One region of the Metabacillus rhizosphaerae genome, then DNA from elsewhere that is predicted to be linked to it. Evidence: riboswitches for the same ligand, from Rfam matches in the RefSeq annotation. Region 1 holds a riboswitch; each other region holds the start of a gene.
The links. A riboswitch is a leader RNA that binds a small molecule or an ion and turns the genes downstream of it on or off. The one in region 1 is predicted to bind S-adenosylmethionine.
Positions count from the first base shown of each region.

Region 2: linked by a shared signal. The riboswitch ahead of mtnK (S-methyl-5-thioribose kinase) and the one ahead of WCV66_RS01140 (sugar ABC transporter substrate-binding protein) in region 1 are both predicted to bind S-adenosylmethionine.
Region 3: linked by a shared signal. The riboswitch ahead of WCV66_RS07745 (methionine ABC transporter ATP-binding protein) and the one ahead of WCV66_RS01140 (sugar ABC transporter substrate-binding protein) in region 1 are both predicted to bind S-adenosylmethionine.

Region 1 covers NZ_CP147403.1:212,174-219,669, forward strand. The annotation lists gene WCV66_RS01120 (amino acid ABC transporter permease) at 1-564, opposite strand, end outside; gene WCV66_RS01125 (basic amino acid ABC transporter substrate-binding protein) at 798-1,619, opposite strand; gene WCV66_RS01130 (ABC transporter permease) at 2,152-3,153, opposite strand; gene WCV66_RS01135 (sugar ABC transporter ATP-binding protein) at 3,156-4,661, opposite strand; gene WCV66_RS01140 (sugar ABC transporter substrate-binding protein) at 4,822-5,949, opposite strand; SAM riboswitch class I at 6,093-6,200, opposite strand; gene WCV66_RS01145 (hypothetical protein) at 6,421-6,894, opposite strand; gene WCV66_RS01150 (hypothetical protein) at 7,065-7,190, shown strand; gene WCV66_RS01155 (MFS transporter) at 7,338-7,496, opposite strand, start outside.
Region 2 covers NZ_CP147403.1:4,431,116-4,438,611, reverse strand. The annotation lists partial or broken gene WCV66_RS21545 (PAS domain S-box protein) at 266-2,464, shown strand; gene WCV66_RS21540 (hypothetical protein) at 2,633-2,785, shown strand; gene mtnA (S-methyl-5-thioribose-1-phosphate isomerase) at 2,841-3,893, opposite strand; gene mtnK (S-methyl-5-thioribose kinase) at 4,058-5,251, opposite strand; SAM riboswitch class I at 5,357-5,513, opposite strand; gene WCV66_RS21525 (carbon-nitrogen family hydrolase) at 5,653-6,441, opposite strand; gene WCV66_RS21520 (pyridoxal phosphate-dependent aminotransferase) at 6,545-7,496, shown strand, end outside.
Region 3 covers NZ_CP147403.1:1,617,645-1,625,140, forward strand. The annotation lists gene WCV66_RS07710 (arsenate reductase family protein) at 1-197, shown strand, start outside; gene gcvH (glycine cleavage system protein GcvH) at 337-720, shown strand; gene WCV66_RS07720 (YusG family protein) at 847-1,083, shown strand; gene WCV66_RS07725 (toprim domain-containing protein) at 1,341-1,688, shown strand; gene WCV66_RS07730 (thioredoxin family protein) at 1,711-2,025, shown strand; gene WCV66_RS07735 (SCP2 sterol-binding domain-containing protein) at 2,234-2,551, shown strand; gene WCV66_RS07740 (O-acetylhomoserine aminocarboxypropyltransferase/cysteine synthase family protein) at 2,693-4,006, shown strand; SAM riboswitch class I at 4,375-4,483, shown strand; gene WCV66_RS07745 (methionine ABC transporter ATP-binding protein) at 4,616-5,641, shown strand; gene WCV66_RS07750 (methionine ABC transporter permease) at 5,634-6,302, shown strand; gene WCV66_RS07755 (MetQ/NlpA family ABC transporter substrate-binding protein) at 6,314-7,159, shown strand.

The DNA.
Region 1 (7,496 bases):
CTCCCATACACGGTAATATTGACTTGACATTGCTCGTCCCCAATACATGATTTCTGGTGCTGCAACAACAGATATCAAAGATGAGTCTTTTATTAGAACGATAAACTCATTCCCAAATGGAGGAATCATACGTTTAATCGCTTGAGGTAAGATAACATGTGTCATTGCTTGAACATGATTCATCCCCAGTGAACGCGCTGCTTCCATCTGCCCGCGATCAATCGATTGAATTCCACCTCTAAAAATTTCAGCAATATAAGCTGCTGCGTTTAATGAAAGCGCGATAATCCCTGCAGCTATTCCATTTGTTTCACCAGTAAATAATGGCACCACACCAAAGTGGACAATTAAAATTTGAACAAATAATGGTGTTCCTCGAAAGAAAATAATGTACCATTTAAAAGGAAGCGCTAGCAATTTGTTATTCAGCATTTTACCAAGACCAATCCCAAGTCCAAGAACCATGCCTATGATAATCCCTGCAAGAGATAAACCTATCGTTAATAATGTCCCTTTAAGTAAAAACGGAGCATATTCAATAATAATATCAAAGCGAAAGTCCATTTAATCTCCTCCTCATACGAAAAGCGAAAGCACCTTGAATCAGCTCTGAAAAAATAAAACACTCATCAATTGAAGATGTCTTTACCATCAATTCATGAGTGGCTTATGACCCGGGTGAGCTAGGCGCTGGAGCTAAACACAAGAAATAATTTTCAAAAATCATCAATTCCTTACTTTAAGGAAAAAAATTGCGTAGCACCTTATTAAGGATGGTACGCAATTTATATTATCCTTTATTGCTGTGCCTTTAAGTTTTCAACATCTGGATCAGAACCAAACCATTCATTGTATATTTCTGTATATTTTCCATTATCTAATACTTGATTAATAGCCTCATCGAATTCTGCTTTCAATTTGCTTCCTTTAGGAAACATTAATCCGTAGTATTCTGCATCAAAACTATCTTCATCTTCAACAACAATTAATTTTTTGTCAGGATTATTTTTAACATATTCTTCAACTACAGTATTATCTGCAACCACTGCATCTGCTCCACCACTATTAAGCTCCATTATTGCTAGATTATTATTTTCAAATTTTTTAACTTTAGGATTATTCTCTCCTACAATACTATCAACAGCTTCTTGACCAGTTGTTCCTGTTTGAACAGCAATTACTTTGTCCTTTAAATCGGCCGCAGTCTTAATATCACTACCTTCAGGCACTAGAATTTTGTTTGTTGATAAGAAATATGGTACAGAAAAGTCATATGTTTGCTTACGGTCATCATTTATTGTTATTGCAGATAAACCTATATCTGCTATCTCATCTTTTACCTCTACGAATAATGGATCCCAACCTACATTTACTACTTCGACTTCATAACCAGCTTCTTTTGCAACAGCTTGAATAAAATCAATATCAAAGCCTACGACTTCTCCCTTATCTTGGTATTCAAATGGTGCATAATTTGCTTCTGTTGCAACTCTTAGTACCTTTTTCTCTTCTTTAGAATCGCTTCCCTCTCCACCTGAAGTCTCCTGACTTGTTCCACAAGCAGATAAAATCATCATAAATGCAAGTACCAATACAAATGTAAACAATCCTTTTTTCAAACTAATTTCCCCCTTTGTTATTATTGTAATTTAATAATTCAGAAAACTATAATTGCTATGTACCCTTACTCTGATTCATAGTAAACAACTTTTCATTTATTACATTTGTTATCATGTGTCATGATATAACATATGCTTGTATGAAGTATATCAGTATATGTATTTAAATACAATATAATGTATAAAAATCTTTTATTAGAATAGGGTTTATTTTCAATCTATTATTTAAAAACTTCAACTTTCCCTCTAATTTTAAGAATTTGTAGAAAACTGTCAATCTATTTGTGAGTAAACCTGACGCTAATTTTTATCAAATAATAAAAAACCAATGTTATAAAATCACTAATATTTATGCACGTTAAAGATGTATATTCCATAGTTTACTAGGAGCTAGATGACAAAGCGCTTATTCACAGTACTAGATTTTTATAGTTTCCTGCTTCATTCAAAAAGGCTGCTGGCTAAAATGCCAACAACCTCTTTTGCGTTATCTCCACAGCAAATTTACTGCTAGATATCCGATAATCCCTGTTTATTTTGTCTTATAATACGTAAGTGCCAGTGCAAACGCAAGTACTGTACCTTTTACAATATCCATTGCATAATATGGTACTGACATCATAACTAAGCCATTTTGAAGAATCCCAATTAACACTGCTCCAATAAATGTACCAAACGCATTTGGTTTTCCCGCCCCTAATACTGAGAAACCAATAAATGCTGCAGCAACTGAGTCCATTAAGTATGGAGAACCAGCATTAATTTCTGCTGTCATAACACGAGAAGCTAGAACGATTCCACCAATTGATGCAAAAAGAGCAGATAATAGATATGCAGCTATCTTATACTTATTAACTGGAATACCTGATAATCTTGCCGCTTCGATATTTCCACCAATCACATACATATATCTCCCATGCTTTGTAAAGTTCAGAAAAATGTGTACAACTACCACAACAATGACCATGATCAAAATAATCCAAGGAACCTGACCAATTTTTTCAAATATTGGGCTAATGATGCCTGTTGAAAATGTACCATCAGGCATTACCATATTTTGCGAAACAGTTGCACCCTTTGTGTATGTGAGTGCAATTCCTTGTACAATAAACATTGTCGCTAATGTAATTAGCATATCAGGAACCTTGAGTTTCACAATAATAAATGAATTTAACACTCCCACAAGTAATGATGCGACAATTGCGGAAAATATCGCAATAAACGTATTTTGAGAAAACCACACAAACATTGAAATAACAATTGCATTTGATAATGAAGCCACTGATCCAACTGACAAATCAAAACCATTTACTGATAACGAGATCGTAATTCCAATTGCGATAATCGTTACAATAGAAATAGAACGTAATATATTAATAAGATTATTGCCTTGAATAAACGTTGGATTAGATATAGCGAAAACGATAATAAGAATGAAAATTGTTAAAATCGTCCCATATTTATATAAAAATTGAAAAAGATCAAATGTCCTTTTTGAAGGATTACTCGCTTGTACAGGATTTGATTGATTCATCCTTAGTTGCCTCCTGTTGAATAAAATAATAGCTCTTCCTCATTGGTTAAGTCCGTTTCTAATTCTTTTGCAACCTGTCCATCATATAAAACATATAATCGAGTGGTAATCCCCATTATTTCTGATAACTCAGAGGAGGCATAGATAATTGCCTTTCCTCTTTGTGCCAGCTCACATATAAGCTCAAAAATATCTTTTTTCGCTCCGACATCCACGCCTTTAGTTGGTTCATCAAAGATATAAACGTCTGCATCAGCTATTAACCATTTTCCTATGGCAATTTTTTGTTGATTACCACCAGACAGATTTTGGACTCTTGCTTCTTCTGAAGGTGTTTTAATCCCTAGACTTTCAATAAGCTCTAATGCCTTTTGCTTTTCTGCCTTATGATTTAAGAAACTAAAAGGCCTTGTAAAAGCACCCAGATTTGCTGCGGTTAGATTTGTTGCAACTGACTCCATAACAAGAATTCCTTCTTTTCTTCTTTCCTCAGGTACTAATGCGATTCCTTGTTTTACTGCTTGATATGGATTTGATAAAGTTAACACCTTACCTCGTAGTTTTACCTCACCTGACTTTATTTTTGCTTCTCCGAATAAAGCTTTACATAATTCCGTTTTACCAGCTCCAACTAAGCCTGCAACCCCAACAATTTCACCCTTATGAACTGACAGAGAAATATTTCTTATTTTATCCGTATCTGAAAGAGTGTTTACTTCAAAGATCTTTTCACCAATTTGAGAGTGTTTTTTCGGGAATTGTTCTTGCAATTCCCTGCCTAGCATTTGTTCCACTACCTTACCTGTCGTGGTATCAGCAACAAACTCATGTGAAACTAACTTACCGTTCCTCATAATTGTAATTTCATCACAGATTTCAAAAATTTCTGGGAGCCGGTGGGAAATAAAGATGATTCCTACATCCTTCGCTTTAAGCTCTTGCACGATCCTGAACAACTCTTTTGTTTCTGAATGGCTAAGCGGGGCTGTTGGTTCATCTAATATAAGAAATTTACAATCTGTCGAGACTGTTCTAGCAATCAGTACCATTTGTTTTTCTGCCAAGGTTAACTCGCTAACTAATTTTTTGGAGGAAACATGAATGTTTAGGCTGTTCAAAATAACTGTTGCTTTTTTATGAAGATCCTTCCACCTTACAAATTGTCTTTTCCCCATGCCATTAACAGTATTTGATAGCATAATATTTTCCCCTACTGTTAAATTTGGTATGAGCGCAGTATCTACCTCTTGGTGAACAATTTGAATACCACAGCCTTGTGCTTCCTTTGGGGTACGGATATTTGTTTTATGATCATCAATTAAGATCTCACCAGTGTAATGGTCATAGGCACCTGATAAAACCTTCATTAACGTTGATTTCCCAGCACCATTTGCTCCAATTAGAGCATGGGTTGTACCACTTTTCATTGTAAAATCTACAGAATCTAATGCCTTCACACCAGGAAATTCGATTGAGACTTCTTTCATTTTTAATACTGTATGAATCATCATTTACCTCCTCTGATGTTAATGGAGAAAATTTTGCTATTATTCTATCAAAACCTATTTTTCATCTGTGGAGATTTCTACCAGTATATGGGGGATAAAAGCAAACACCCTCTTATACTAGACCAAGAGAGTGTTCGCTCATTTTCTTAAGAAATAGATTTTACTTTTTATAATACTCTTTTAATGTCTTCATCCATTCCTCTTCAAATGCGGTAGACTGTCCCCAACCTTCAACAGTATTTGCAAGATTTACCATATTAATAGGCTCGTCTGATTTCCCTAATACTTCACCAGAAATAAGTGATGCTTCAAGGTTATACGTTGCTGGCGTTTCTTCACCAGCTAGCTTTTTAGCTAACAATCTCATGTCAACTGCTCCAATTAACTTTGGATCAACTGCTGCCGTATATTTCCAAGAGCTACTCTTATCTTGCATTTCTTGAAGATCTGCATTCGATACATCAATACCGTAAATCTTAATTTCATCTCTACCAGCTTCTTTAATTGCACGTGCTGCACCGATTGCAAATGCATCCCATGTCGCGAAGATTGCATCAATTTCACCTTTAGGATGTTTATTAAGCATTGCTGCTACAGCATTTTGCGTTTTTACAGAAGTATCAGCTGCTGCCACTCCAAAGCGCTCAATTTCTTTAATACCAGAGTTACTAGCCAATTTCTCTTGGTAAACTTGATTACGTCTAACCATCGGAGGAAAGCCATCTACCCAAAGATACACAATATTTGCTTCACCATTAGTATCTTTAATAAGTTGGTCTAATGCTAATGTTGCAAGTGCTTCATCATCCTGAGATGTTAATGTTACATTTTCAATTTGTGCTAATTTTTCCGTTGAATCAAATGTAACAACACTTTTCCCAGCATCAACTAGTTTTTGAACCGCATTAACAGTTGCAGCGTCATCTCCGTGAGAAATAATAAATCCATCATAATCTTCTTCTAGTCCTTGTGCTATGGCATCATGAAATTTTGCCGTGTCTCCATTAGCTGTAAATACATCTACTTGAAAGCCTAATGCCTCTCCTTCTTCCTTCGCACCAGCTAAAAATTGTGCTGTATGATCATCTCCACCGATTTTACGAATGACTTTTATTTTCGCTCCCTCACCCTTAGCAAAGCGTTCTGGAACATTCTCCAATGAAACGTCTGGATTGCCCTTTGCTTTTGCAGGCTCATTAGTTTCTCCACCATTTGACGAACAACCTGTTAATAACAATGTAAATACGAGAATAAAAATAAATGCAGAGTGAAAAACTTTGTTTTTCATGATTGTAAACTCCCCTTTTCTTTTTTTAGTATATTTTTACTTTATTAACATCTATTATCTCTATTTAAATAAAGACCTTAGATAACACAAAAAACCTCTCTAAGATAGAGAGGTTTCGCCACAAGAATATATAGGAGTCTCCTCTCTTATCTTTCAAAACCGTAACGGTTTTGCAGGATTTAGCACCAATTCTATAATAGAACGGTTGCCGGGCGTCATCGGGCCAGTCCCTCTGCCACTCTTGATAAGAGATCGAATATGCAATTAAGTAAAGATAAGAATATGTATACTTTAATAGTGTATAGCATTAATGTCAACTATTATTTGAATATTTATATTAAATGATTTTTTTAAAAATTACCTCTTATTATGTTATAGGAAAATAATAATGTATCCATTTGATTATTACTCCCATTTACAGTTTGAATGCTTTCCCCCACAGACACAGGTGGTAAATCTCAGTTTGTTAAATTAATTATTTGATAAATTTTTTGATAGTAACTGTAAATACCAAGGGAAGAAGAATCTAAAAAGTGTAAAATAAACAGGAATTCCATACCATGTATTCCAATCGTTATTTACCATGTATCCAGACTTAACTAATCCTAATTCTAAGACAAAACATAATAATGTAAAAACAAAAGCAAAAATCCATTTCTTGTGAGGTTTATAAAAATTTACATAGATAGTAGCAATACTCGCAGGTACAAAGCTAATTAACATAGCATCACCTGGCTCGATTGTTTGTTTTTTTGCTAGGTCAAATAAATCGATTAACGACCCTGCAATGCTATCAGAAATCCAAGAAAACCCACTTGAGAAAACAATAGTAATAAATATACCGACCCATGTTAGATTTTTTTTTGGCATGATTAATACGAATAATATTGTTGTTATTACTAAGGTCCATACATACCATTCACCTTCATACTTCATTAATTCCATTAAATCACCTTATTATCATTTATTTTCAAATCAATTATCTTTTATGTTTATCTTGATATAATTAGTTGGAAAATATACCAATTCCTCCTCATCACCCTTTAAGCCTATGTTAATAAGGATAAAAGTAAAGAGGTTGTATAGAATAATGATGTGCAAAAGGAGGTGGAAGAATGCCAAATCGAAATGATAACAAATTTAGAAAAATTGAATCTGAAAGCGCGAAACAAGGGAAATCTCAAGAAGAGTATGCTGCTGAGCTTGAGAGGAACCGTGCGAGAAGTCAAGGAAAAAAATAATTGTATACTTAATGTTAAAGGTGAGCATTTTACTGTGCTTGCCTTATTTTATTTGCAGAATATAAGGGATCTAGTCCACTAAGTAAAAAGCATAAGTACATGGTGTATAACCAGTACTTATGCTAGAGACCTCTAAGCGATCAAACCCTATACATTAACTTTTACGCGCTTTTTTATAGATCGATCAAGAACAAGCGGCAGAACAAGAATAACTCCAATGACCATGCAAACAGCTGATACCTGATATGAAATCCCCAGACCCACCTGTTGTTTTAAGATTCCCGCTAAACTCATCATCAGTACCAT
Region 2 (7,496 bases), 1.4 Mb from region 1:
AAGTGTAACCTTAATGTAAGAATGGTTATGAAATCAATTGAATCTCAAATATGCCAACATCTATCATAATTAATTTCGAAAAAAAGCAAACCTATTTTTCTTACAATTATATTCAAATAAGATTGTGCTATAAAAACTATGACTTTCACCATAGCGCTTGGCGAAGAGTCAAGTTTTTCTTACCTTTTTGTAGATAAGTGAAGGACAATGACACTCCTTGTAGAATATTTGATAGTGAAGATTGTGGTAATTAGGGGTGAAAAGATTGAAGCAGACGATGGAGGAAAACGAAATCGTTACTATGAAAGAACAATTAGCTGAATTAAAGGCTGAAAATGAATTGCTTAAAACGAAGGTTCTTCAGCACGAAAATATATTAGAAGGTGCACTTGATGCTGTTGCAATATTTGATGAACAGATGAGATTTATTGATGTAAACTCTTCAGCATGTCATATGTTTCAGTTAACAAAGATAGAGCTTTGTAAACGAAACCTTTATGATTTTCTTACACTTATTCCCAAGAATGAAATAAAGCAACTAGTTGATGAACTATATAAGAAAGACTCATTCGGGAAGGAGGTAGTTGTAAAATTAGAAAACGGACAAGTAAGGTTTTTAGAGATTTCGTTGCGCAGACGGGCGTTTAATGGATATGATCTTGCTATGCTTAAGGACGTATCGTTTAAGAAAATGCTTGAACGTGAAAGAACAATTAATGAGCAGCTTTTTAAAGATTTGTTTCATCGTGCTGTAGATGGCATTGTTATCTTTGATCAGCACGGCTCTTTTATTGATGCAAATGGCTCTTTTTGTACAAGTTTTGAAATAAACAAAGTACAATTAAATTCATATGCACTTAATGATTTTATCGATAAACAAGATAATGATAAGCTGGATAAATTATGGGGTGTATTAAAGGAAAACGGGAGTGCTAAAGGCGAACTACCAGTTGTCCTGAAAAATGGTGATAAGAAAATTTTTGAATTCACTACAACCTCAAATATTATTAATGGTTTTTATATGGCTATTATGAGAGATATTACTGAAAAGCGCTCGATGGAATTGAAGCTTTATAAGAGTGAGGAACGCTTTAGAGAGATTTTTGAAAATGCGATTGATGCCATAATGATTTGGCGAAAAGATGGTCAAATTTTAAGGGTAAATCAAGCCGCAAGCCGGACATTTGAATTGGCAGAAGAGGAGCTTGTCACTAGAAATATTCTTGATTTTATCGATCAAACGACACTAGCTTTTGCAAAAGTAAAAAAGGAATACTTTCAAATGGGAGCAATTAGAGAGGAACTCCTGTTTCATATGCCTAATGGGCAAAATAAGGAGCTCGAATTTACGTCAAAAATGGATATAGCTGAAGGACACCACTTAACGATTTTTCGCAATGTAAGTGAAAGAAAACGTATGGTAAAGATTCTTAAAGAAAGTGAGCAAAAGTTCCGTAAAATATTTGATGGGGCGATGGATGGAATTGTTTTATTTAACAATGACTTTGAAATCATTGAAGCAAACCCTTCTGCAATGCGTATTTTAAATGGTTCTTCTGAGGATATTATCTCATTTAACCTATATGAATTACTATTCTCTGATTTAAAACAAGATCGAGTTCATACAGAGTTCGCCTCAACATATTGGGAAGAATCATTACAAGAAATTACCTATAAATTTGAAAATGGAGAAGAAAAAATCTTAGAATTCACCTTAAAAAGTAATATCAATGAAAATATGAATTTAGCAGTTTTTCGTGATGTGACGGAAAAAAGGGAGCTTGAGGAGCAGTTGAGAAAATCTGATACGTTAAATGTCGTAGGTGAATTAGCAGCGGGAATCGCTCATGAAATACGTAATCCTATGACAGCATTAAAGGGTTTCATTCAGCTTCTTGAAGGAAGTGTGAAGGATGACTTTTCAATGTATTTTAATGTGATAACATCAGAATTAAGTAGAATAGAATCAATCATTACTGAATTTTTAATTTTAGCAAGACCTCAAGCAATTAAATATTTAAAGATAGAAATAGGCAAGATTATGAAGGAAACAATTGAATGAAGCTTAAACGCGCAAGCGATTCTTGTAAATGTGCAAATGAAGCTTTCATTAGAAAAAGACCTGCCTTTAATTTATTGTGAACCTAATCAATTAAAGCAAGTTTTTATTAATGTTTTAAAAAATGCGATTGAGGTTATGACAAAGGGTGGACAGATAGATGTCCAAATTAAACGAAAAGATGAAAGGCATATAGTAGTATCAATTATAGATAGAGGTACAGGTATTTCTGAAGATAAAATAAAAAGACTTGGGCAACCATTTTATACAACGAAAGAACGTGGTACAGGTCTTGGTTTAATGGTGAGCTATAAAATTATTGAGGAGCATAGAGGGATCGTGGATGTCGAAAGTGAAGAAGGGAAAGGAACTACCTTTCATATTACTCTACCAATAAATCAATAATCATCCAGATTGAAATAAAAAAGTGTTATAAACAGGTTGAATATCTATAGAAATAAAATATTGATTTGACAAGATTCACAAGCCCTAACTTGTCACCATTTTAGCTACGTAACATATTATTTGAGTAAGGGAAAAAAGTTGCGTATGGTAAAGAAAGGGGCAAGCAAGATGTGGATTCATAAACGTCCAAAAAAGGTTTATTTCTATGCATCGTTATTTTCAAAGCTTCATATCATTTCAGAAGCTGAAAAAAAAGGGTTGTTAGAAAAAATGGAAGCATCAGGGAGCAAGTATGAGTCAAAGTATCAAAAAAAATTCTAAAAGTAAAAACCTTAGCCCGTTAAAAATGGAGGACTAAGGTTTTTGCTTTGTCAATTTAGAGAGTAAATAATTCTGAAATTAATACTTGATAATCACCAGAAAGAATCCCTTTTTCTGTAATGATTCCTGTTATTAGCTCGGAAGGTGTGACGTCAAATGCAGGGTTAAATACTTTTACACCCTCTGGAGCAATGCGTACACCATTAACCTCAGTTACTTCTTCCGGATTACGCTCCTCAATTGGAATTTTATTACCATCTGAAATAGAAGGATCAAATGTAGATAGAGGTGCTGCTACATAAAATGGAATGTTAAAAGATTTTGCCAATAGTGCTAAATTGAATGTACCGATTTTGTTTGCCGTATCACCATTAGCTGCAATACGGTCAGCACCCACAATAATAGCTGAGATTTTTTTTGACTTAATTGTATGTGCCGCCATGTTGTCAGTAATTAATGTAACATCAACATCAGCCTGCATAAGTTCCCATGTTGTTAATCGTGCACCTTGGAAAACCGGACGGGTTTCACAAGCAAAGACACTTAATGCTTTGTTTTTTTCCTTTGCTAAATAAAATGGAGCTAAAGCTGTTCCATATTTTGCCGTTGCGATTGACCCAGCATTACAAATTGTCATAATGCGATCACCATCGTTAAAAACTGAGAGTGCGTGTTCTCCAATTAATCGACAAACCTCTTCGTCTTCTACCTGAATTTGAATTGCTTCATGTACGAGCTTTGTTTTAGCCTCATTGATGGATTTCGTTTCAACTAAACTAGTAACCAATCTGTCTAAAGCCCATACTAAATTCACAGCAGTTGGTCTTGAGCTAGCTAAATAATCTCGGTTTTGTTTGAGATTAAGCTGAAAAGCCTCAAGTGAATTAGATTGATCTTGTAAGGCTGATAATGCTAGGCCATATGCTGCAGTAATCCCAATAGCAGGAGCACCTCTTACTTTTAAGGTTTGAATTGCCTCCCAGACAGCTTCTATCGTTGTTAATTCAAGATATTCTGTTACATGCGGAATTTTTTGCTGATTTAATAGGGAGATTGATTCATCCTTCCAAATAACTGAACGAGGAATCGTAAATTTTGTTGTTGCCATGCTCAATAACTCCTTTATTTTTGCTAATTCTTTTAAAAGCTGATTGCGATGCTTGTTAATTTTAGATAATTCATACTATCAAGCCTAATTTGCTTATTTACTTAGTTTTAAACTCTTTAAATTGCTTTAAGGATCCAAAAGGGACAAACTATTTAGAAATTGACTTATTGATTTACAGTTTGTTTCACATAGTCTTTAAATTGAGTTGGACCTTTAATTGTTTTTTGATTTTTTATAAGTTCACTACCTATTGTAAGAGCAAGTTGTTTTATTGAAATTCTTTTTTCATATGGCTGAATTGAATCAAGGTCAGCTACATGTGCTAGACCAATTGTACGGCGGATGATTTCACAACCAGCAAAACCAACTGCTTCTTCGAAAATTTCAGATAATACATGTTCTAAATATCCGTCAACTTTCGTGAAGATCTCAAGACCATCATTTTTCCAAGCTTTCGAAAACTCTTCTACAAAAACATTCCAAGTTGTTTCGATATGTGTGAAAAGCACTCCCTGGTTTTCAACATCTCGTGAAATTGCATTTAACAGGAAATTTCCGAATACCTGGCCTACATCAAAACCGATCGGTCCGAAGTAAGCAAATTCAGGATCAATCACTTTCGTTTCCTTATCATCAGCAAAAATGCTTCCAGTATGTAAGTCACCATGGACAAGTGCTTCAGCTTTTGTAAGAAATTTCTGTTTAAGCTTAGCAACTTCTAACTTGAGAGCTTGATCTTGCCATATTTGTTCAACATCTTGCCCGAGCTCTGGTTCAAAATCATTTGTGTCGTGGTCGAAGAATGGATCTGTGAAAACAAGATCTTCAGTTATTTTGCAAAGATCAGGATTGATAAACTGTTTGACTAATGATTTTTTATAATGTTGATTAACAGCATAGTCGGATGTGTAAAATAAAGTTTTAGCTAAAAATTCTCCGATATGTTTTGAAAGCAGGAGTAAATCTTTACCTTCAATGAGTGCAGCTCGAGATATTTGAAGGCGTGATAAGTCCTCCATTATCGTAATGGCAAGCTTTTCATCGGAGTAAAAAACCTTTGGTACATACTGAGGAACAAATTCCGCTTGTTTTAATAATGCATGTGTTTCGATACGGGCACGATCTAATGTTAATGGCCAGCTTTCACCTACTACCTTTGCATATGGAAGTGCCTGTTTAATGATGATACTTTCTTCTGTTTTACTATCTTTAACTTTGAAAACGAGATTTAAGTTTCCATCTCCAATTTCATTGCAAAGTAGATTACTATTTTCTTCGAATAGTTGTAATCGTTTAGCTAGAGCGATTGCACCACTTTCAGTTAATGGTTCATAAACAGATGACTTTTTAGTAGACATAATAATACCTCCAAATATTAGTAGTTTGATTGATGGAGGCTTTTCTTTAGAAAATAAGAAAAGCCCCTTTCAGTATGAAAGAGGCTTGAAGGCGTCGCTTCGCACCTCTCATCTGTCAGAAAGATCGCCTTTCTGATGGAATTAGCACCGTGCCCTATTGGAATATTCCAAGGTGAATAGAATCACCCCATTTTGCAATGGTAGTATGGTCGGTTGCTGCGGCGTCATAGGGCCAAGTCCCTCTGCCAACTCTTGATAAGAGATCAATATGGATAAACATTAAAAAATTAATGTTTACTAAATTACGTTATTTTTAGAACATTTTCGCTATTAAGAAAATGTAATGCTTGATTAGCATGTTACCAATGATTATTTGGATTTGTCAACAGTTAATATGAAAATCACTTATAATAGTCAGGAAGTCGGTCTTCAAATACAGGAATTTGCCCTCTTACTTGTTTGACTGTTTCAACATCGATTTCTGCTGAAATGAAACCAGTGTTTTCGTCAGCCTCTGCGATAATCGTACCCCAAGGATCGATTATCATGGAATGACCAGCAAATTCGTTTTTAGGATCAGAGCCTGATCGATTACAAGCTACAACATAACATTGGTTTTCGATTGCACGACTTAAAAGCAATGTTCTCCAATGATTTAGTCGAGGTAAAGGCCATTCAGCTACTACAAATAGAATCTCTGCTCCTTTTGTTGTATGAGCACGAATCCATTCCGGAAAACGAATATCATAGCAAATTACACCAGCACTTTTTATTCCATTGATTTCGAATAATCCTTTTGCAGTTCCTGCAGTTAAGTAATGATGTTCATCCATTAATTTGAATAAGTGGAGTTTACTATATTCATGAACAAACTCACCTTGGTTGTTCATGATGTACATCGTGTTGGTGACATTGTCCTGCATCTTTTTAGCAACAGACCCACCGATGATGTTAACATGGTATTTTTTTGCGAGTCGGGAAAGAAATTGTTTCGTTTTTTCCCCTTTTTCATCGGCTATCACATCTAAGCGAGTAAGGTTATAGCCTGTTGTCCAAAGCTCAGGTAAAACGATGATCGCTGGATTTTCCTTTTCTACTGCAACAGCTACTTTTTCCTCTACTTGCTGATAGTTGAATGCGGGATCACCGAATTTAATATCAAGTTGTATACAAGTAATGACAGGTTTCAATCAAAATCACACCTTCATTTTTAAAATTTTACTTTACAAGTTGATTCTAACAATATATTATTTGTGACTAGAATTTCAAGAATTTTTTGAGAAGGTGTTAAAAATGAAAACCTTTAAACAATCACAATTATTAGAAACATTACCGAAGCAATTCTTTGCAAGTCTAGTTGAAAAGGTAAATAAGATTATTGCACAGGGTCATGATGTTATTAATCTAGGTCAAGGAAATCCAGATCAGCCTACACCTGATCATATTGTTAAAGCCATGCAAAATGCAGTGGAAAAACCACAATTCCATAAGTACTCTCCATTTCGTGGTCATACTTTCTTGAAGGAAGCGATCGCAACTTTTTATAAAAGGGAATATGGAGTTGAAATTGATCCATCGACTGAAGTAGCGATTCTATTCGGTGGAAAGGCAGGACTTGTTGAGGTTCCTCAATGCTTGTTGAATCCAGGGGATGTTGTACTTGTTCCAGACCCTGGTTATCCGGATTATTGGTCAGGTGTTGAGCTTGCACGTGCCAAAATGGAAGTAATGCCACTAATCAGAGAAAAACATTTTTTACCTGACTATAATAGTTTGACTAAAGAAGCGGTAGAAAAAGCAAAACTTATGATTTTAAACTATCCAAATAATCCAACAGGCGCAACTGCAACAGAGGAATTCTTCGAAGAAACCGTAGGATTTGCTAGAGGAAATGACATTTGTGTAGTGCATGATTTTGCTTATGGGGCTATTGGCTTTGATGGAAAACGTCCAATAAGCTTTTTACAAACTAAAGGGGCAAAAGAGGTCGGGATTGAAATCTATACTTTTTCAAAGTCATATAACATGGCTGGGTGGCGAATTGGGTTTGCCGTTGGTAACCCATCTGTGATTGAAGCCCTAAATCTTTTGCAAGATCATATGTATGTAAGTGTATTTAGTGCAATTCAAGAAGCGGCAGCACATGCCTTATTAAGTCCACAAACATGTGTAGCAGAGTTAAATGCACTTTATGAATCTCGTAGAAATACTTTGATTCAAGCTGTTCGTGAAATTGGCTGGGATG
Region 3 (7,496 bases), 1.4 Mb from region 1:
AAAAGTTCTTTAACACGAGCGGACAAAAATATCGCGAGCTTGGGCTTAAGGATAAATTAGCTACAATGTCTGAGGAAGAGATGATTGAATTATTATCTTCAGATGGTATGTTAATTAAACGACCAATTGCAGTTGGAGAAAAGGGTGTCACAGTTGGGTTTAAGGAAGAACAGTATGCAGAAAATTGGAAAAATTAAAAGATACTTCTTGCATACTCTGCTATAAACTGGTAAAACAATATTGACTAACTCAATAATTGTAATCAAGTAATTAGAATCTAGGTCATCCCTTGTATATGACAACTAAAAATTGAAATGAATGCTGGAGGTAATGAAAATGAACACACCAAAAGAACTTCGTTATTCTGAAGAACATGAATGGGTAAAAGTAGAAGGAGAAAAGGTTCGTATTGGTATTACAGATTTCGCACAATCTGAGCTTGGCGATATCGTTTTTGTAGAATTACCAGAGGTAGGCGACGAGGTTAAAGCGGACGAGCCATTCGGTAGCGTTGAGTCAGTGAAAACTGTATCTGAGCTATATGCCCCAATCAGCGGTAAAGTAGTTGAAATTAATGAAGATCTTGATGAAAGCCCTGAATATGTAAATGAATCTCCATATGAAAAGGCTTGGATGATTGTTGTAGAACCTGCTAATGTGGCTGACGTAGAGAATTTAATGACAGCTGAACAATATGAAGAAATGACAAATGAAGATTAATTAACATCCGACGAAGGACAGTACGTGGCGTTTTATGCACTACCATATCAGTGGAATGAAAAAAATCCCACTGAATGAAGTCATATATTAAGGACATCCTACAAATAGGTAAAGGAGGGTGTCCATATGTCTTTTGAAAAGCAACGTTTAGATATAACAGATCGAGTTGTAGGTAAATTTACTGATGGGCAATTAAATCTCTATCTTGAAAAAGAAATGATTGGCCAGATGGTATCAGAAAATAACTATGATTTAAAAACTGGCTATGAATTCAATAATAGTCGGTTTTATCAATTTGCAGATGTTATAACAGGATCAGATCAAAAATACGTTGACTGTGATGACGAAAATGGCTGGTGCTAGAAGCAGTGGATTGCTCCACTGCTCTTTTTCGCACATTGTTTTCCAAATGGTTGATGTTTTAAACACTTCACAGGCACTTGCGCTTTAGTTATGTGGTCGTTTCTTTCAAATCGTTTTTTCGGTAATTCGTGTTTATTTAAAGTGTTTTTTAATACCTTAAATAAAACTTAAGAAAAAACTTTTAATAAAAAGGAAACAACCTCGACAAATCGAATAGTTTATAGAAAAGACTTTTACTATAAAAACAGGTGATGTTTATGTCGTTAGTTGAGGTTGAAAAAGTGTTAATTGTCGAAGGAAAATCAGATAAAAAGAAAGTTCTAAATGTGTTAAACGAATCAATCGAAATTATCTGCACAAATGGAACGATAAGTGTAACAAAGCTTGATGAATTAATTGATGAATTATTTTTAAAAGATGTCTATATTTTGGTGGACTCTGATGATGCAGGGGATCGACTTCGTAAACAATTCAAGAGGGAATTTCCAGAGGCATCGCATATTTATATCGACAGAGCCTATCGTGAAGTAGCGACTGCACCAGATCACCATGTTGCTTCTGTTTTACTAAGTGCAAATATTGATGTGGATGCGAAATTTCTTTAGAAAGGTGTAACATTATTTAAATATGATTGAATGGGAAGAGAAACAGCTTACAATACAAAGAGATGGTCTAATGGTTTTCTATTTATACACTCCGATGTGTGGAACATGTCAAGTAGCTAAACGAATGTTATCTGTCGTAGATGAATTAGTTCCCGCTATTCACATCTATTCTGTTAACTTAAATTACTTTCCTAACGAGGCTAAAGAGCTTGGAATCGAAAGTGTACCTTGCTTACTCATTTATGAAAATGGCCAAGAAAAGGAAAAGATTTATGCGTTTCATTCAGTTGGATACTTACTTGAAAAAATAAAGCAATATTCCACTATTAATGGATAGGAAGCATGACCTATGATTCATAAAACAAATAAGATAGGTAGTATAAAAATTCAGGTAAGTCTTGCTAATATGACATATTTCTTGGGAAATATTAATAATCCCACAAATAATGAATAAATAAGCAGAAACTGTCGACTTATTAATAAAGGATTCTTCCGGGATTCAATGAAGTTATTAAATAGCTTGATTGATATCGGAGGTTTTTTTTATGTATATGACAACGTTTATTTCTAATTTTAATAAAGCTCGGTTTTTAACTCCAATACTTTTGAATCAAACTCTAATAGTAGAAATAAAACCTCAGCAAGAGATTAGTCATTTTATTGAACTATCATCAAAAGGGGCTAAAACGTTACATACTCAACCTTCGAAAATTGACTTTGTCATGGAAGGAGAAGGCTATGACCTCGAACAAGTATTATTAAACACTGTAAGCTTAAAGCAATTAATTGCTTTTGGGAAAATTACGATCAAAGGGTCTTATCGTAATTTTTTAAAATTCGAGGCAATCATAAAGTTAAGTTGATAAGGGGAAATCCTTGAATCTGAAGTTTGAAATCGTTTACTATATAGGTAGACTAATAGGTATAGAAATTTGCATCTTAGAATTCAAAACCAACAGTGAAGTATTTTTTGAAAAATACATCTTGTAATAGGAGGAGTTAAGATGCAAGAGAAAAATTACCGGCCAGAAACGGTCACAATTCACGGAGGGCTAAAGAAAGATTCAATGACAGGTGCCAGGTCTGTGCCTATTTATCAATCAAATGCTTACTTATTTGAGAATACTGAGCACGCAGCTAACCTCTTTGGTTTAAAAGAACCAGGATATATTTATACCCGAATTCACAATCCAACTTCAACTGTTTTTGAAGAAAGAATTGCACAGCTTGAAGGTGGCATAGGTAGCTTAGCGGTATCTAGTGGAATGGCGGCGATTACACTTTCGGTTTTAAATATTGCTGGAGCAGGTGATGAAATTGTATCTGCTTCAACATTATACGGGGGAACTTACAATCTTTTTGCAAATACTTTACCGAAATATGGAATAGATACAGTGTTTGTTGATCCCAAAAATCCTGAAAACTTCCGTTCTGCTATTTCACCTAAAACAAAAGCTATATTCGCTGAAACCATTGGAAATCCAAGTTTAGATGTACTTGATATTGAAGCTGTCGCGAATATAGCGCATGAAGCTGGGATTCCGTTAATTGTAGATAATACATTTGCTACACCTTATCTTTGCCGGCCGATTGAACATGGTGCAGATATCGTTATCCACTCAGCAACAAAGTGGTTATTAGGAAATGGGACAACTCTAGGAGGAGTAATCATTGATGGTGGGAAGTTTGATTGGAATAACCCTAAATTCCCTGGTTTTACGACCCCTGATCCGAGTTATCATGATCTAGTATATGCAGAAGCATTAGGCGAGCAGGCATTCATTATTAAAGCTAGAGTTCAATTGCTAAGAGACTTAGGTCCCGCAATTAGCCCATATAATGCATTCCAATTCACACTAGGTTTAGAAACTCTTCATGTTCGAATGAAAGAGCATGTTGCTAATGCTAGAAAGATGGTTAAGTATTTAGAGCAGCACCCTTCTGTTGAATGGGTTCTATATCCTGAACTTTCGGATCATCCTGCAAAAGATTTAGCAGCAAAATATTTACCTAATGGTGCTGGATCCGTTATCGTTTTCGGAATAAAGGGTGGACGAGAGGCAGGAGCTGCTGTTATTAATAATGTAGAACTGTGGTCACACGTTGCGAACGTAGGGGATGCAAAAAGTTTGATCATCCATCCTGCTAGTACAACCCATCAACAGTTAAGTACAGAGGACTTAAAAAGATCGGGTGTAACGGAGGACTTAATTCGCTTATCGGTTGGAATAGAGCATATTCAAGATATCATCGATGATCTTGATCAAGCTATTTACAAAGCAACTGGCGTTAAGGGAACCGAAAGTGTCCATATTTAAATATTGAATATAAAGGGATGACTTTCATGCAAAGTCATCCCTTTTTTAGTTGGAAATTATAAAATTCGTTGAACTGTGGATAAGCGCACGACATCCAGCTCCAGCGCCTAGCCCCTCGAGGTCATAAGCTAATTTAGAATTGAAGGCAAAAAACGCCTTCTATTCTAAATCATCTTATGCTTGTCGGGGCTGATCAAGGCGCTTGGGCTTTTGTTCTTGGAGTTATCCTATAATAGTTTATCACTAAAATAAAATGCAATTTTTAGAAAAAAGAGAATTTGTTTGACATGATTTTTAATTGCATGATACAATCACAAACGTACTTAAGCTCACTAAAATTTAATTTAACTTTAATTATATACGTAGTTCTCTTATCAAGAGAGGTGGAGGGAAGTGCCCTATGAAGCCCGGCAACCATCAACAATTGTTGAAGTGGTGCCAATTCACACAAAGCTGTTTAGCTTTGAGAGATGAGAGAAAGGACATTTTTGTGCCTTTCTGCTCATTGCAGAAGGGTTTTTTCTTTATCAAAATACTATATTGCAACATGAATTTTCCATAAAAGTGATAGATTGAAGTGAGGTATTCGAACTGAAAGAAGGTGACAACTTGATTACATTAAAGAATGTTAATAAAGTTTATCAAACAAAATCAGGTAATGTAACTGCTGTTAATAATGTGAATCTAAAAATTGATAAGGGTGAAATTTTCGGGATTATTGGATATAGTGGAGCGGGTAAAAGTTCACTAATCCGGTTGTTGAATGGACTAGAAAAACCAACCAGTGGTGATATTAGCGTTGCTGGTAGTCAAATAGATTCAATTGGTGGAGTGAAATTACGAAAAGCACGTTTAGAAATAAGTATGATTTTTCAGCATTTCAATCTTTTATGGTCTCGAACAGTGAGAGAAAATATTGCTTTTCCATTAGAAATTGCAGGTGTAAAAAGAGCTGAACGTTTGAAACGAGTGGATGAGCTGATCAAGCTTGTAGGACTTGAAGGTCGTGAGAATGCATATCCCTCACAATTAAGTGGTGGGCAAAAGCAACGTGTAGGAATTGCGCGAGCATTGGCTAATAACCCTAAAGTATTATTATGTGATGAAGCTACATCAGCTTTAGATCCCCAAACAACGGATTCTATATTAGATTTGCTTGTAGATATTAATAAACGACTTGGACTTACAATTGTGCTGATTACTCATGAGATGCATGTTATACGAAAAATATGTCATCGTGTAGCTGTGATGGAAAATGGGGAGGTAGTTGAAGAAGGGGATGTACTCGACGTTTTTAAGCATCCTAAACAACCAATTACTAAGCGCTTTGTGAAACAAGTTACAGAACCAGAGGAAACGAATGAAGTAGTGGCAAATCTTTTAGAGAATTATCCAAAGGGTAAGGTTATTCAATTAACCTTTGTTGGTGAATCAGCAGAACAACCATTGATAACAAATCTAATTAGAAAGTTTGCAATCGATGTGAATATTTTACAAGGGAAGATTTCACAAACACAAAGTGGATCATATGGAAGTCTGTTTATTCATTTAGATGGAGATGAACAAGAATTAAATCGAGCATTAGAGTTTATTTATAATCAACACATTGAGGTGGAGGTGATTGCCAATGCTTGAACAGCTTCTACCTGAAGTAGATTGGGAAAAGGTTTGGCTTGCAACAAAGGAAACAATCTATATGACAAGCTTATCGGTTGTGGCGACATTTATTTTAGGAATTATTCTAGGTTTACTGTTATTTTTAACAGCAAAGGGAAACATATGGGAAAGTAAGTATGTTAATAATCTAGTTGCAGGAATTGTTAACATATTTAGATCAATACCATTTATTATTTTAATTATTTTATTATTACCTTTTACAAAAGTACTTGTTGGAACAATACTCGGTGCAAATGCCGCATTACCAGCGTTAATAATCGGGGCAGCTCCTTTTTATGGGCGCATGGTCGAGATTGCTTTAAGGGAAATTGATAAAGGTGTCATTGAAGCTGCTAAATCTATGGGTGCTAAAACAAGCACAATTATTTGGAAGGTCCTTTTACCCGAAGCGATGCCAGCGTTAGTTTCTGGTATTACAGTTACCGCTATTGCGTTAATAGGGTATACAGCAATGGCAGGTGCTATTGGTGCTGGTGGATTAGGGAATCTAGCATTTATGGAAGGTTTTAACCGTGGGAATAATCAAGTAACATTAATAGCAACGGTTATCATATTAATTTTCGTGTTTATCATCCAAATTATTGGAGATATCATAACTAAATCAATTGACAAACGATAGGAGGAAGAACGATGAAAAAAGCTTTATTAGCAATTATATTTACGATTTTTACAACAGCACTTGTTGCTTGTGGTGGGGCGTCACAGGAAGGAACTGAAGGTTCCGAAGGAGAGGCAAAAACATTAAAAGTAGGTGCATCACCTGTACCACATGTTGAAATATTAGAAGAAGCAAAACCTTTATTAGAAGAAAAAGGGATTGAATTAGAAATCGTAGAATTTACAGATTATGTTTTACCAAATAAGACATTAGCAGAAGAAGAGTTAGATGCTAATTACTTCCAACATGAACCTTATTTAGAGTCTCAAATTGCTGATAATAATTATAAATTTGTGAATGCTGGTGGAGTCCATATCGAACCAATTGGTGTTTATTCAAAACGCCATAAGTCATTAGAAGATCTACCAAATGGAGCAAAAATTATTATGAGTAACTCTGTTGCTGATCACGGTCGTATGCTTTCTTTATTAGAAGAAAAGGGATTAATTACGATTAAAGAGGGCGTTGAAAAAACTGCAGCAACAATAGAAGATATTGCAGAAAATCCTAAAAATTTAGTGTTTGAAGCTAATATTGAGGCGCCAATGCTGACAAAGGCTTATGAAAATGATGAAGCTGATGCTATTTTAATTAACGGTAACTATGCACTAGATGCTGAATTAAACCCAGCTGAAGATGCAATTGCACTAGAATCACCAGAGAACAACCCTTATGTTAACCTAATTGTTGTTCGTGAAGGTGACGAAGACAGAGAAGAAATTAAAGCATTAGTAGAAGTATTACAATCAGAAGAGATACAAGAATTTATCGAAACAAAATACAAAGGATCTGTTATTTCCGCAGCAAAAAGTGAATAAATAGAAAAAGAGGCCGACATATTTGTTGGCCTTTTTTTGTTCTTATCTCGAAATTAAAAAATGCTTGTACTGCGGATAACACTTTGACATCCAGCTCCAGCGCCTAGCCCCTCGAGGTCATAAGATGATTTAGAATTGAAGGCAAAGAACGCCTTCTATTCTAAATCATCTTATTTGCCCGAGGCTGATCAAGGCGCTTGCGCTTTTCTTAGTAGGTAAGAAAGTTTAAAATTTTGTACTTAGTTTTGGTGTCTAGCTCCAGCGCCTATCGCCTATCAAACTTCAGATCATCTCCCTACGATAAGTCAACATCGGTTCGCTTCGCTTACCGTGTTTC